One region of the Clostridium sp. HBUAS56017 genome, then DNA from elsewhere that is predicted to be linked to it. Evidence: riboswitches for the same ligand, from Rfam matches in the RefSeq annotation. Region 1 holds a riboswitch; each other region holds the start of a gene.

What was found. Region 1 has a riboswitch for cobalamin ahead of cbiD (cobalt-precorrin-5B (C(1))-methyltransferase CbiD). Riboswitches for the same ligand answer to the same signal wherever they lie in the genome.
Region 2: another riboswitch for cobalamin. It lies ahead of FAY47_RS06160 (energy-coupling factor ABC transporter permease); the one in region 1 lies ahead of cbiD (cobalt-precorrin-5B (C(1))-methyltransferase CbiD).
Region 3: another riboswitch for cobalamin. It lies ahead of FAY47_RS08810 (prenyltransferase/squalene oxidase repeat-containing protein); the one in region 1 lies ahead of cbiD (cobalt-precorrin-5B (C(1))-methyltransferase CbiD).

What each region holds. Positions count from the first base shown of each region.
Region 1 is NZ_SULK01000015.1:15,500-20,736, forward strand. It holds gene FAY47_RS13225 (cobalamin biosynthesis protein) at 1-249, opposite strand, end outside; gene cobM (precorrin-4 C(11)-methyltransferase) at 315-1,070, opposite strand; gene cobI (precorrin-2 C(20)-methyltransferase) at 1,071-1,754, opposite strand; gene cbiD (cobalt-precorrin-5B (C(1))-methyltransferase CbiD) at 1,761-2,906, opposite strand; cobalamin riboswitch at 3,161-3,344, opposite strand; gene FAY47_RS13245 (MBL fold metallo-hydrolase) at 3,416-4,339, opposite strand; gene FAY47_RS13250 (cation diffusion facilitator family transporter) at 4,523-5,237, opposite strand, start outside.
Region 2 is NZ_SULK01000004.1:212,051-217,287, forward strand. It holds gene FAY47_RS06150 (alkaline phosphatase family protein) at 39-1,037, opposite strand; gene FAY47_RS06155 (histidinol-phosphate transaminase) at 1,038-2,093, opposite strand; cobalamin riboswitch at 2,227-2,421, shown strand; gene FAY47_RS06160 (energy-coupling factor ABC transporter permease) at 2,536-3,291, shown strand; gene FAY47_RS06165 (energy-coupling factor ABC transporter substrate-binding protein) at 3,291-3,599, shown strand; gene cbiQ (cobalt ECF transporter T component CbiQ) at 3,583-4,347, shown strand; gene FAY47_RS06175 (ATP-binding cassette domain-containing protein) at 4,367-5,206, shown strand; gene FAY47_RS06180 (sirohydrochlorin cobaltochelatase) at 5,222-5,237, shown strand, end outside.
Region 3 is NZ_SULK01000008.1:78,831-84,067, reverse strand. It holds gene FAY47_RS08825 (ABC transporter ATP-binding protein) at 1-645, opposite strand, end outside; gene FAY47_RS08820 (energy-coupling factor transporter transmembrane component T) at 627-1,517, opposite strand; gene FAY47_RS08815 (DUF4430 domain-containing protein) at 1,526-2,275, opposite strand; gene FAY47_RS08810 (prenyltransferase/squalene oxidase repeat-containing protein) at 2,372-3,619, opposite strand; cobalamin riboswitch at 3,641-3,820, opposite strand; gene FAY47_RS08805 (galactose ABC transporter substrate-binding protein) at 3,959-5,011, opposite strand; gene FAY47_RS08800 (galactose ABC transporter substrate-binding protein) at 5,062-5,237, opposite strand, start outside.

The DNA.
Region 1 (5,237 bases):
TAAAATAGGAATAGTAAACTTCCCTAATTCATCTATGACAACTATAGCTGGATCTGTTGTTTTTGAATTAACAAAAGGTGCTATAGCCCTTACTGCAATCCCTATAGCTCCTATAAATATAATGGCCTCTTTTTTATGAAAATGTTCTTCTGTCCAATCCTTTAATCCATTCTTCAAAGAAAATAATCCAAGCTCTTCAGCTGATTTATACATTGTGAAAGCTTCACAATTATATCCAAAGTCACTCAAACTACAGCTTAACTCCTTATTTAATAAACTCCCTTTTTGAGTAAAACTAATTACTGATATATCCACTATTCTATACCTTTTCTAAATTCAGTAGTAAACTTTGGATTATATAAATCTGAACGACTATACTCTGAACTAAGAACATCTCCAACAATAATAAGTGCTGTCTTTGTTATCCCATTTTTCTTTGCAGATTCAGCTAAGGTGCTTACAGTACATCTTACTACTTTCTCATCATCCCAAGTAGCTTTATAAACTATTGCTGCAGTTGTATTTTCTTTATATCCACCAACTACTAATCTTTCTTGCAATTTTTCTAATAAACCTGTACTTAAAAAAACAACCATAGTTGCATTATGAGCTGCAAGTTTTGATATCTCTTCTTTTTCTGGTACACTAGTCCTTCCAACCATTCTAGTAATTATTACTGTTTGAGATACATCTGGTAGTGTATATTCCAAGTTTAAAGCTGATGCTGCACCACAAAATGAACTTACTCCTGGACAAACCTTATACTCTACATTATGTTTATCCAATACATCCATTTGCTCCCTGATAGCACCATAAATACTTGGATCACCTGTATGTAATCTAACTGTCATCTTATTTTCTTTTTCAGCCTTTAAAATAACTTCAATAACTTCTTCTAAAGTCATCTTTGCACTATTATGTACTTCACAACCTTCTTTTTTATACTCTAAAAGTTCTGGATTAACCAAAGATCCCGCATATATAATTACATCTGCCTCTGATAATAACTTTTGCCCTCTAACTGTAATTAAATCTACTGCTCCTGAACCAGCCCCAACAAAATTAACCATTTATTTCTCCTTTACTATTATTAAAGAATAATAACTTGAATCATCTTTAATATCATTTATATCTCTATATACTTTTTCATTTTCCATACCACAATTTTCAACCATAACCGAATCGGATTCTGTGCCTTTTAGAATTTCTCTAACCTCATTCATCTTTTTCCCTGACTTCATAAGTACCTTCGTCCCTGGCAAACTAAGAGCATCTCTAATTTGGTATGATGCTGGAATTACATGAAGTTCATCAAAATTTTCTACTAACCCCTCATTTATCCTAGCTGCTGCTGCACAAAAAGAAGGAATTCCGCTTATTATCTCTGTATCATAGCCTTCTCCTAAAACAAGTCTATGAATATATAGATATGTAGAGTAAATTGTTGGGTCTCCCAATGTTATAAATGAGATTTTCTTTCCCTGATTAAGCTTTTCTATAATAGCTTTAGCCCCTTCTTCATGGCTCTTTTTTAATATATCCTTATCCTTTGTCATAGGCATTGATATGCAAAGCATTTCTTTTTCTTCCAAACTCGGTACAGATTGAACTGCTATTTTATATGCCACACATTTCTCTTTATTGCTATTTGGAATAGCAATAATATCGCTACTTTCTAATATTCTTACAGCCTTTAATGTAAGTAGTTCTGGATCTCCTGGTCCTACTCCAACTCCATATAATTTTCCTGTCATCACTTTTTACTCTCCCCCATTTAGTTTTTCTAATATATTTTCTACGTCCCTTGTTTCTCCAAGAAGACCATGTTCATTAGAAAACATTATAGCTCCTATTAGCAGCCTTTTATCTGCTCTTTTATTCAGATAGAAATCCATCTTTTCCATTACAAGATTCATAGTCTCATTCTTAATTTTCCCCTCTTCAAGGATATCCAATGCTTCATCCGTAGTTATACATTCCATAACATTTTTTAAGAGGTTACTTTCTCCCCCTGCTAAAAGAGCATTTGCAGTAATTATCTCCATTCTGGCATCTGCATTTTTAGAATGGGTATTCATAATTCCTCCAGCCAGCTTAATGAGCTTGCCAATATGTCCAATAAGCAAAATTCCTTTAAGATTAAACTCATTAGCTATATCTATGGTATCTCCAATAAAATTACTACATTTAACAGATTTGCTTATATTAATTTTCATATTATCATGCAAAAAATTTTCACCATAATTACCTGGAGTAACTACTAAATATTCTGTCCCATTAGCTGCTAACTGCTTGATTTCTACCCTAATAGTATCAATTAAAGCGGCTTCACTCATTGGCTCAACTATGCCTGTTGTTCCTAAAATAGAAATTCCTCCAACAATGCCAAGCCTAGGATTAAAAGTTTTTTCAGCTAATTTTTCACCTTCTGGAATAGAAATCTCCACATCTATACCACCTTGATAATCATTTTCCTCACAAATCTCCTTAACTGCATTATGAATCATGCTATATGGAACCTTATTAATAGCTGCACTACCAACTGGGCATTCTAGACCTTTTCTTGTTACTCTTCCTACTCCAATGCCTCCATCTATAACTATTTTTTCACAAGTACCTTTTGACACTTTAGCATAAACTAACATTCCATGAGTAACATCAGGATCATCTCCACTATCTTTTTTAATAGCACATTTTACATAATCTTTGCATTTTTCTATCTCTAATACTTGTAATTTTAATAGCATTCCTTTAGGCGTCATAAGTTCAATATTGTTTATTAAATTATTTCTTAAAAGCATTATAGTAGCTGCTTTAGCTGCTGCTGCTGCACAAGATCCTGTTGTGTATCCATATTTCAATCTTTTATTATTTTTATATATGTACTTTTCATCTTCTCTTATCATATCTCTATACACTACCTATACTCAAAATTAATTTATGAAATAAGTGGCTCAACCAACCACCTTTTCAAATTTTATATAATTTCCTAAGGAATAAAAAAACACCATTGCCCTTTAATAATAGACTAAGTCTAATATTAATTAGGTCAATGGCATTATATGTATGAGAGCTATATTCTCTAAAATTTCATCACAAAAAAGTGGTATATCCACATCTCTTTGTATAAATTTAAACATATAACTCCGGTAACCGCAGGGTTATTGAATAAAATACAAGCAGGTATTCTGGCTTATAGATCATCATATGAACTTACCTTCCCAAGAAACTTTTCAAAGTGGTCTAAAAATTAGCTCATACTCCTTATTTACAGCAACGGACTTGCGTGGGACTTACACCCAACTTCCCTATTAATCTACTGAACTTGTATTCCATACTAATTAGTATAGTTTATACTAAATTTATTCTTTTTCTTTGATTATAGTATTGATTTTATACTACGTCAATGTGAATATTACTTCTTTGTATTGCTACTCTTAGTATCTTCTTTAACTTTTTTATCTGGAGAAACATATATTTTATTACCATCAGAATATATTGTTATAGTTCCATTTAAGTCAGTTCTCAATACTTTTTTTGATTTTAACTTTTTTAAAGTTGCTTTTGTAGGATGTCCATATTTATTATCTTTACCTACACTTATAACTGCATAAGTTGGATTTACATTTTTCAAAAAGTTATTACTTGTGGAACTATTGCTTCCATGATGGCCAACCTTTAACACATCAGCACTTATATCAAGGCCATTTTTCATAATTTCATTTTCACTAAGTTCCTCAGCATCTCCCATAAATAGAAATGAATTTTTCCCATATGTTAACTTAGTTACAATAGAATAATTATTTACATCTTCATAGTCACCACCATTTGGTGCTAGAAATGTTAGCTTTGCATTTTCTATAGTAACCTCTTCTCCAACACTAGGTGCTTTCATCTGAATATTTTTCTTTTTAAGTGCATCTATCATATTTTCAAAAGACTTTGTATTAGCTGTTACTTTAGGAGCATAAAAAGCACCTATATTAATCTTATTTATAATGGTTGTCATACCTCCAATATGATCATCATGAGGATGAGTAGCTATTACATAATCTAGATTTGTAACTCCTATCGATTTTAAATAGCTATACGCATCATCATCCTTATCTCCTGCATCTATTAATATGTTCTTCCCATCTACCTGAATAAGTTCTGAATCACCTTGTCCAACATCAATATAACTTATTTTCAGATTATCCTTTGAATTTTCTTTTGTTTCTACCGATCCTGCTATATCATCTAAACCTTCATCTACCTTATAACTTTTTCCACATGAAACTGCTGATAGTGAAAATCCTAAAATCAATAGTAGAGCTAGAATTTTTTTTATTTTCTTCATATTCTCCCACCTTTCATAAATTACTATATATACTAATTTAAGTTTATTAAAAACACTTGTCAATGCTCCACTATAAAAACTTGGCAAATACTCTTTTTCCCATTAATGAGCCTCCATGCTTGGCACACCTAAAAAATCGCAATCCATATTAGCCTGCGATTTTCTAATAACTTCATAACAATATTAATTATGCTTGCAATGTTCTTTATTTAAGTACTGACAATCACCACAATGATTTGTACATGATTCTAAATGTATCATAACTTCTGTATTCTTTAGGGAATTTTCTAAATCTGCTTCTATAATATCACATATATCATGAGCTGATTTTACAGACATATTTTCTGGAACAACTAAATGTAAGTCAATATACTTTACATTTCCTGATTTTCTTGTTCTTAAATTATGAAAATCACAATAAACTGAACTATGTTTGCTTATAGCCTCTTCAATATTTTGAATCTCTTTATCTGATAACTTAAAGTCTAACAATGGATTAAATGCAGACTTTAAAAGTTCAAATGCTTCTTTTAAAATAAATAAGGCTACCAAAATTGCCACCACAGGATCTAAGAAGTTAAGCTTTGTTATCCATATTAGCAATAATCCAACACCAACACCCAAAGCAGTATATACATCAGTTTTTAAATGTAACGCATCAGCCTCTAATGCTACAGAATCTTCTTGTTTAGCTACTTTATATAATTTCTTAGATACCACAAAATTTACAGCAGCAGAAATAAACATAACAATGAATCCAAGAGCAAAAGACTCAATTTCTTCGCTAGGATACATAATTTTTTTTACTGACTCAAATATTATCCATATAGATGCTATAAAAATTAATAAGGATTCTATAACCCCTGATATATTTTCAACTTTTCCATGTCCATAAGGA
Region 2 (5,237 bases), on a different contig from region 1:
TTACCTATGATTGTAATATCAATGCTATAAAAACTTACTCAACTTCCCTGAAAACTACAATTCCTGTTAATCCACTTTTGGGTTTCTACATTATTGTTATAAATGTAATATTTTACACAATCATTTATATGCTCACCATTTTCTGAACTAGTTCCATGATCTGATGTTACTATAAGGGATGTATCTTTTTTTAAGTTTCTTATTAAATATCCAATTACTTCACAATCTATCTTTTTCATAAAATTCAATTTTTCATCAATATTTCTTCTATGAGCACTCTCATCTCCACCGTTGATATGTAATAAAACAAAATCATATTTAAATGATAATTCTAAAGCTGTTTTTGCCTTTATATTCAAGTCTGTATCCACATCTGCTGTGGTACCTGGCAAATCTGGTGTAAACATCTTAATTGTCCTGCCAATGCCCTTTACAATTTCTGTTTTACAAACTACTGCACCATTTATATTGTGCAAACTATAAAAGCTTGGAAATTCCTCTTTTACAGATTGTCCCCAAGGATATAAGTTGTATTTATAAATTAGTTTCATCAAAAAATTTGTAAACTCTAAGTTTTCACAACTTGGTAATATCTCTGTTATTAATTTACCTATATTCTGATGAGGTTCAAAAGTCTTTAGTGATTTACAAAACTTTCTTCCATCTCTAACTATAAGCAAATTCTTATAACTTCCCATATCAATTAACTTGAAATTACTAATTTCGCTAATGTCTTTACTTGAAACTTCGTTACTAGACACAAGTTTTCCATTTTTTATCTTTATATCATTACACCTAAGTATTAAGTCATTATCTTTAATATTTTCACCTAAAGCAATAGCTTCTAAATATGCCCTTCCTTTAGGTATTTTTTTATATGGTATTCCTAACATGTTCATTATACAAGTTAAACTATTTACTTCCATTCCTTGTGGAGTATTATTTATACTGCCAGATAATTTAATTTTTTTTATATTTTCACACACATTGTAATCAGAACTCAGCGCTCCATCGATTACAACCATTATTACTGACACCTAAACCACTCCTATCTTTTTCAAACAATCAATTAAATAAATATTATCTTTCTCCCCTTTCACTGCAATTCTAAAAAAGCCATCCCCTAAATTTTTATAGTTCCTACATGACCTTATAAGAACTCCATGTTCCTCTAGTTTAACATTTAGCTCTTTATCATTTGCTTTAAAGAAAATAAAATTTGCTTTTGAATCAAAAACCTTAAATCCAAGCTTTTTTAACTCATCAATTAAGTATTCCCTATTAACTTCTATATTTTCCTTACTCTTTTTAACATATTCCACTTCATTTAAAGCAGCAACTCCACATTTACTAGCTACAGTAGAAACACTCCAAGGTTGTCCAATTGCATTTACTTTATCTAAAATCAATTCATTTGAACATATCATATATCCAAGCCTTATTCCAGCCATGGCATAAATTTTTGTAAAAGCTTTTAATATTATGAGATTTTTATACTTATCAATAAATTTTGAAATACTATATTCCTCTTCATCTTTTAAAAAATCTATAAAACATTCATCTACAACCAAAATCACATCCTTCTCTTCACATCTTTTAACTATTTCAATCATCTCTTTTGACTTAACCGGAATACCTGTGGGATTGTTTGGATTGCAAATAAACATCATGTTAAGATCTGCTGTAATATAATCTAAAATGTCCTTTTCTATATTAAATTCTTTATTTTCTTTTAGGTCATAATATTTAATCTCTCCATCTATATATCTTATGGATTCTTCATATTCTGAAAAAGTTGGTGCTATTAATAAGGTTTTCTTTGGCTTTAATGCAAGGACTACCTTAAAAATTATATCTGCTGCACCATTGCCACAAATAATATTATCTGCTAATGTAGATTCATGCTTAGCTATAGCTTGTCTTAGTTCTCTGCATAATGGATCAGGATAATTCATATAATTATCTAGATTGTTTACTATAGCTTCCTTTACTGAGTTTGGTAACCCAAAAGGATTTATATTAGCAGAAAAGTCTACAATTATCTTAATATTTCTTTCACTATATACATCTCCACCATGAACAAGTTTTTTCAAAATACTTACCTCCCAAATAACTTTTATTATAAATACTATTATGAACAAATATCACATTTAAGTAAATAAGGAACATGAAAATAAAAAACTTCCTAATATTGACGCTTGTCTGTATTAATGCTAGAATTTATAAGACAATTTAATATCAATAGGTGCTCATCTATAATATTTTGTAGATAGAGATAATAGGGAAATGGGTGAAAGTCCCATACGGTCCCGCCGCTGTAATGGAATAGTAGTAATCAAATATATCACTGTGAATAATGGGAAGATAGATTACTATTTTGACCCCTAAGTCAGAAGACCTGCCTATTGATACGAGACTATATAAAGTTACGGAGTATAACTTTGTATAATAGAATAGAGCTTCATCTCTATTTTGTTACGCCTTTTTATACTCTCAAAGGGCGATTTTTTTTGTTTAAAAAAGGGGGAGAATTAGATGAATAAAAAAGAAAAGAGCTTTTTATTACTATCTGTAATTATATCTATAACTTTTGGAATTGGTAAAAATACAAATGCTATGCATATAATGGAGGGGTATTTGCCACCTGCATATTGTATACTTTGGAGCGCATTATGCATTCCGTTCTTATTTCTAGGTTTGATTTCAATTAAAAGAACTATTAATGAACATAGAAAAACACTTCTAATTCTAGCTATGGTTGGCGCTTACTGTTTTACACTTTCTGCACTTAAAATACCTTCTGTGTCAGGTAGTAGCTCACATCCTACTGGTACTGGTCTTGGAGCTATATTATTTGGCCCTGCTGTAATGAGTGTTGTAGGCATAATAGTTTTATTATTTCAAGCAATATTACTTGCACATGGGGGATTGACAACTTTAGGCGCAAATACCTTTTCCATGGCAATTGCTGGTCCTATATTATCTTATATAATTTATAAAGTATCACTTAAAGCAAAAATTCCTAAGATGATTGCTATATTTTTAGCTGCATCTTTAGGAGACTTATTTACTTATTGTATTACCTCTATTCAGCTAGCACTTGCTTATCCATCGGAAGTTGGTGGATTTATGGCATCTTTAATTAATTTTATGAGTATATTTGCTATTACCCAAATTCCATTAGCTATCATTGAAGGAATCTTAACTGTTATTGTTATTATGGGACTTGAAAGTTATGCAAAATCTGAACTTAAGGAGCTTGGATATTTTAATAATGGAGGCATAAATTAATGGGCAAAAAAAAGACTGTTATAATATTACTCTTAATTTGTATTCTTATTGCTTCAGTACCATTAATATTAGTTAAAAATTCTGATTTTGCTGGTTCAGATTCCTTAGCTGAGGAATCTATATCTCAAATTAATCCTTCTTATAAAGCTTGGGCATCACCTATTTTAGAACCACCTGGTTCTGAAACCGAATCATTATTATTCAGTCTTCAAGCTGCTATTGGAGCCGGTATATTAGGTTATGGATTAGGTACTTTAAGAACTCGCGCAAAACTTACAAAGGAAAATAGAAATGATAACAATAGATAAATTAGCATATAATTCAAACTTACGCCATAAAGATCCAAGTCTAAAATCTTTTTTTGCTATAAGTATTCTTTTGATTTGTGTCATAGCTCGTTCAAATATTATATCTTTAGTTACATTAGTTTTAATGGGAGCTATTACTTTGCTTTATAATAATATTTCCTTAACTTATTATTTAAAACTTTTAACTGTTCCCTTTTTATTTTTATTACTAAGTTCAGTTGCAATAATATTTAATATTACTACTTATCCATTAGATTTATTTTCATTAGAATTTGGAAGTCATTATCTAGCTATAAGTAGTAATTCTCTATTTTTTACTATAAATTTAATCCTTACAGCTATTAGTTCTATATCTTGCTTATATCTTTTAACATTAACTACGCCCTTTACAGATCTACTTAGTGTTTTTAAAAAAATTCATTGCCCTTTTATCATAATAGAGCTAATGCTATTGATTTATAGATATATTTTTGTTCTGCTAGATATTGCATTAACTATTCAAACCTCGCAAAAATCTAGATTAGGTAATAAAAACTTTAAAACCTCACTATATAGTATGAGTCAAATGCTTTCTGTCCTACTAATTAGATCTTTTAAGAAAGCTTCCACTCTTTATGATTCAATGGAATCTCGATGCTATAATGGAGAAATTCATGTATTAAATGAAACTTACGAAATATGTACAAAAGATATTTTAGTTGTAATCTTAATTGAAGTATTTATTTTAGCACTTGCTATATTAGTATAAATTCAAGGAGTAACATATTATGGATAATGTTATTATAAAAGCTGAACATCTTTGTTATACCTATGAAGATGGCTCTAAAGCACTAGATGATGTTAATATTGAAATCACAAAAGGAGAAAAGATTGCAGTTATGGGTTCTAACGGATCAGGAAAATCTACTTTTTTTCTTTGTTTAAATGGAATACACAAACCTCAATCTGGAAGCTTATTCTTTAATAATTCACCTATAAACTATTCAAGAAAAGGTCTTATTGATTTGAGAAGTAAAGTTGGAATTGTATTTCAAGATCCAGATAACCAATTATTTTCTGCAAATATATTTCAAGAAATATCCTTTGGATTATTAAATTTAGGAATTAATGAAAAAGAGGCTCGCTTAAAGGTTGAAAGTATAATTGAAGATTTAGATATCTATCCTTTTCGTTTAAAACCAACTCATAATTTAAGTGGCGGACAAAAAAAGCAAGTGTCTATAGCTGATATTTTAGTTATGGAACCAGAAGTAGTTCTGTTAGATGAACCAGCTTCAGCTTTAGATCCTAAACATACTGATATGATTTATGGTATTATTAATAAATTAAGCGATAAGAGGATAACTGTTATAATTTCTACCCACGATGTTGATCATGCATTTAAATGGGCAGATACAATAGTCCTATTTCATGAAGGAACTATCTTAAAAAAAAGTACTCCAGAAGATATTTTTAAAGATAACGAACTTTTATTAAAAACAAATTTGAAAAAACCTGTGATTTTAGAATTGTTTGAAAGTCTGTGTAAGAAAAACCTCTTAGCTTCTTCTCTACCAGTGCCTAAAACATTAGAAACTCTTCAATCATATATTGAAAATATTAATTAACATAGGGAGGTAATTATGTCGCAAGTTTGCA
Region 3 (5,237 bases), on a different contig from region 1:
CATAACAAGAACCTTATCTGCCATTGAAAAAACTTTATCTAGTCTATGCTCTGTTAATATTACAGTTACTCCAAGATCCTTATTTATCTTTTCAATAGTATCTAAAAATTCATTTGCTGCTATAGGATCTAACTGTGATGTCGGTTCATCTAATATTAAAACCCTTGGATTCATAGCCATAACAGAAGCTAAATTCAATGTTTGCTTTTCCCCTCCTGATAACTCTGTTACATCCTTATAAAACCACTTTTCTATACCAAAATAACTTGCCATTTCCGAAACTCTAACTCTTATGGCATCATTATCATACCCTAAATTTTCTAACCCAAAAGCTAGTTCATGCCATACCTTATCAGTAACCAATTGATTTTCCGGATTTTGATATACATATCCTAGTTCTTCTGCTGCTTTTCTTTCACTTATATCTTCAATTCTTTTTCCTTTATAAAAAACAGCTCCTTTTCTATCTCCATGTGGAATTAATGTAGGCTTCAAATGTTTTAACAATGTACTTTTACCACATCCAGATTTTCCACAAATCAATACAAAATCTCCACTTTTTATACTTAAATTTATATCTACTAAAGCTGGTTTATCCTTAAGCGGATATTTAAAAGTTAACTCTTCTATTTTGATAATTTCCATTTAATCTCCTCCCAAACATTAATAATTATAGGAAATATATTAAGTAAGAAATATGTTAAATATGTTATCAAGCCAATACTTGAAATATTATTTATTTTTATCTTTGGAAAATAATTTGCACTTCCTAACTCAAAGCTAATTCCACATAATGTTATCCCTATGAGTACCAATAATACGCCTAAAATTATTTTATCTCTTAAGCTAAACTTATATAAATAAAAGCTTGTTCTTCCCTTTAAACCATATCCCCTTGCCTTCATTGAATCTGCCGTTTCTATAGCATTTTCTAAAGCCCATGTGATTAACATGGATAAAATCTTTACTCCGTGATTTATTCTTTCAAAGATATTTCCATTAGTAATATCTTTCCCTATTGATTTCTGTCCATTTGATATAACTTTAATTTGTGCCTTAAATCTTGGGACAAACCTTAATACCATAGCTACAATAAGAGAATTCTTTGGCATTACCCTCCCGAATAAGTACATGAATTTATCAGATGTCATAACTACATTATATGCACTAAACCATATCAATACAGAAACTAACATAATAGCTGATGCAACTCCATATATTATAGCTTCAAGAGTTATTGGATTATTATTTATATACAAAATTATTGTAGCTCCTTCATGATTAAATAATGGGTTCAAAATTGTAAGAAATATAATCATTGGCATCATGTATATGACATTAAACTTTAAGGCTTTTATTCCCTTTAAATAAACTGAATATAGCATAGATCCTATTAATGAGATTCCTAAAAAGATAGGATCCATTAAAAACATGCTAAACATTATTACAAAAAGAAAATATGTAAAATTAATTAAAGGATGCAATCTTGAAAAACTATCCATTGATTTTCTATACATAAACTTCACTACCTCAAATCATTTCCATAATCACATGTATATATAAACGCTATAGTATCTCCATTATAAACTTTCTGCTCTGATGCTGATTTCCCCAGCACTTTTCCATTATATTTGTACATCCATCCACTTTTGCTACCACAGTCTTTTTCAAACAAATTATTTATTCCTTTAATGTAACTTCCGTTCAGAGATACAGGAATTCCTGTCTTAATCAAAACATCTAACACGCTTTCACCATCATTAATTTCTATTTTTCCTAAAAAAATATTACCATTGTCTCCAAGAGTACTTTCTTTTCCCGCAGTCAAACTCTCCATATTATTCAAAACATTTTTAGCATCAATAGAAAAGTTAACATATGACTTAGTTTGTTGCGCTTCCTGCTTTGTACCATTACTTGTGCCTGTATTATTATTCCCTTGATCCATAGGTTTATTGTTTGCTGACTCTACTGAACCAGTATTTTCTGATCCATTTGAATTTTTACTAGCAGGTGTTACCGCTTTCCCTGTTTCATTAGATTCACTCTTTTGAGCCTCTTCTTTATCATTACCACTTTCATTATTTACTACTTGATTTTGTGAATTTGAATCTACGTTTTTCTCATCTGTATTTCCACTTTCATCTTGCATCACTTCTACTTTATTACTCGCCACCTCTTCAGGTGTTTGTATTTTAAGACCTCTTATTCCTAGAATTATAGCAAATAATACACATATACAAATAGCTATTACTTTCCAATATCTTCTTATCATTATAATATCACCTCAAATATTACTCTAAACTATACTTATAACTATTCAAAATAAGATCAATTCTTAAGGATAATACCATTAAGAATTGATCTCTAATTATCTAACTTCTTTTAATGATTTCTTTCTAATTACTACCATTACGCCTGTCATAACAGCCATAATAATTAATAACACATTAAAGCTTCCATTGTCTCCAGTTTTAATCTCATTTACTTCACTAGATTTTGCAGTATCACCAGCAGTTACATTAGTAGCTACACTTCTATCTTGAACTTCAATTTGTTGAACTTTAGGCTCTTCTTTTTGAGGTTCCAGTTGCTTTGCTTGTACACTAACATCTATAAGATCATATAAAGAATTTTTCCCTTCTAGTAGTCTTTCATATGATACTAAAGCATATAATAATTGTGTAGATGCAATATTATCAGGAGTTTCATCTGTACTAGAGTTTTTAAATCCCCCACCTTGCACATAATAACTAGTCATAACATCTATTAAATCCATTGTTTTTACAAATCCACTTTGAACTAAAGTAGGATTTTTCTTTAGGTTATCTAAAGCTACAACTACCTGTGCCGCTGTACATGGGCTTTCGTAAGTTTGAGAACCATATACACTTACGTAGTCACCTTTTGCTGTTTGATTATTTTTTAATATATTTAAACATGTATCAACAGCAGTTTTTACTTCTGGTCTATCATAATATTTTGCCAAAGCTTGAACTACCATAGCTGTTGTATCTATATCTGCAGTAGCTGCTGTATTATCCCAACTAAATCCACCATCTCCAGTTCTAAGTGATAACATTTTTGTAATTATAGAACTTCTTGTGTTCTTTGAATTTGCTGGAGCTTCATAATTTTTAGAATCTAAAGCTATTAATGCATATGCAAGTTCACTAACCCCATTATTTCCAAGACCTTCTCTGTTCCATATTAAATCCACTAAATTTAATCCTACCACATTCTTAGGATCTTTTCCTATTGAATTTAATGCTAACACTAATTTTTCAGCATCAGTAATTGATGTCCAATCTGACTTAGCTACATCAGAAGTAAAAGGCACGGCTTTCTTTACTTCCTCCATAATCTTACCTTCTACACTCTTGTAGTATTTATCATAATAACTAGATGGTATACTTTTCTTGGAACGAGCTATTGCAACAACACTCCACTCATTTCCATATAAGGCATCCTTTTTAACTAAATAATCTACAGTTGTATTAATCATATTTTCCAAAGTATTATTATCTACAGCAGCTTGTACTGTTTCTTTTGTTGGTATAGCAATAACTAATGATAAAATAAATATAATTGCTAAAAATCTTGATATTATTTTTTTCATTTTCCTTCCTCCTCGAAGCAAATTTTATGATTGATTTATGGCAGGTCTCCTGGCTTAAAGCATCATACCTACTTTCTTACCTTCCCAAAAATTGTTTTTCAGTGGTTTATTAAGATTTCGTAGCTTAATACAGTAGCGAGGGCTGCTAGGGATTCCGACCCTATTCCCTTTTAGTATAAAACCATATACCTTAGTTTATATATCATATAAGTTCATTGTCAACTAAAATAATTACATTTGTAACTTTATTAAAAAATAAAATTAATTTTGGCCAGATTAATTTATTTTTCATCCCACATTAACACAATATTCACTACAAATACAAAGAATATCTTTAAGTTATTTATTTATAGGAGGATATTCTTTATACGGTATACGAATTGAAACTCCAGTGTCATCAAATCCATATGGTATCCCTTCTATAGCACTTCTACCATTGAATAAATTAACTCCACTCATATAAAGTACCTTTGCCATTTCATTTGCATCTTGCAAAACAGTTCCTGTCATATATCCTTTATTTATATATTCTCTTGCCTCTGGTATAGCATCCACACCTACGATTGGAATCATCTTCTTTGGATCTCCAGTGTTAAATCCATATTTCTGTAAAGCTTTTACAGCCCCTATAGCCATGGCATCATTATTTGAAATTATAAATTCAATTTTATTTCCGTAACTTAAATATAAAGTTTGCATAAAATATTTAGCAGTATCTTCACTCCAATTACAATATACTGCTTCTAATTCATTTGTTTCTATTCCTGCATTATTTATTGTTAAAATAGAATATCTAGACCTTTCTATTGTCTCTATATTATTAGGTTCTCCTTTTAACATAATATACCCAATTTTACCATCCCCATTTTTATCTATATCTCCTTTGTTACTTTTCCATAGCCTAGTTATTATATTACCTTGTAATATACCTGCTTGACTTGGGTCTGTTCCTACAAATATAGCCCTATTATAGGATCTTATTGAATCTTTTATAGGAGGTTCCCTATTATATAATATAACAGGAACATTTTTCTGTTTAATCATATCTATAACGGTTTTTGCTTCTGTTATATCTACCAAATTTACAAATAAAATATCAATGCCTCCTTGAAGAAAATTATTTATGCTAAGATTTTGTATCTCTTGACTGTTTTTACAATCTACAAAAATAAATTCAACCTTTCCTTCATTTTCTTTTTGAATTTGTTCTAAACTTTTATGTACTTCTAAAATATATTGGTCATCAGATTTATATTCAAGAACTCCAATTTTTAAAGGAACTATTCCATTTGTATTATATACGTTCGAGACACTTTTACAAAAGTTTTGAAATATTAAAGATACTAAAATTATTAAAATAAGGCTTCCTAATATTCTATTAAAATACTTCATTTAGTTCCTCCTTAAAGATAACTATATTTAATAATTTATTTCTTAAAAAATTATTTTACATATTCCTTATATGGTATACGAATTGAAACCCCTGTATCATCAAAATTATATGCTGTTCCATCAATAGCGCTTTTTCTATTAATTAAATTTAAACCACAAGTATAGATAGCCTTTGCTGTTTCCATAACATCTTGAACAACAGTACCTGTCATGTATCCTTTTTCAA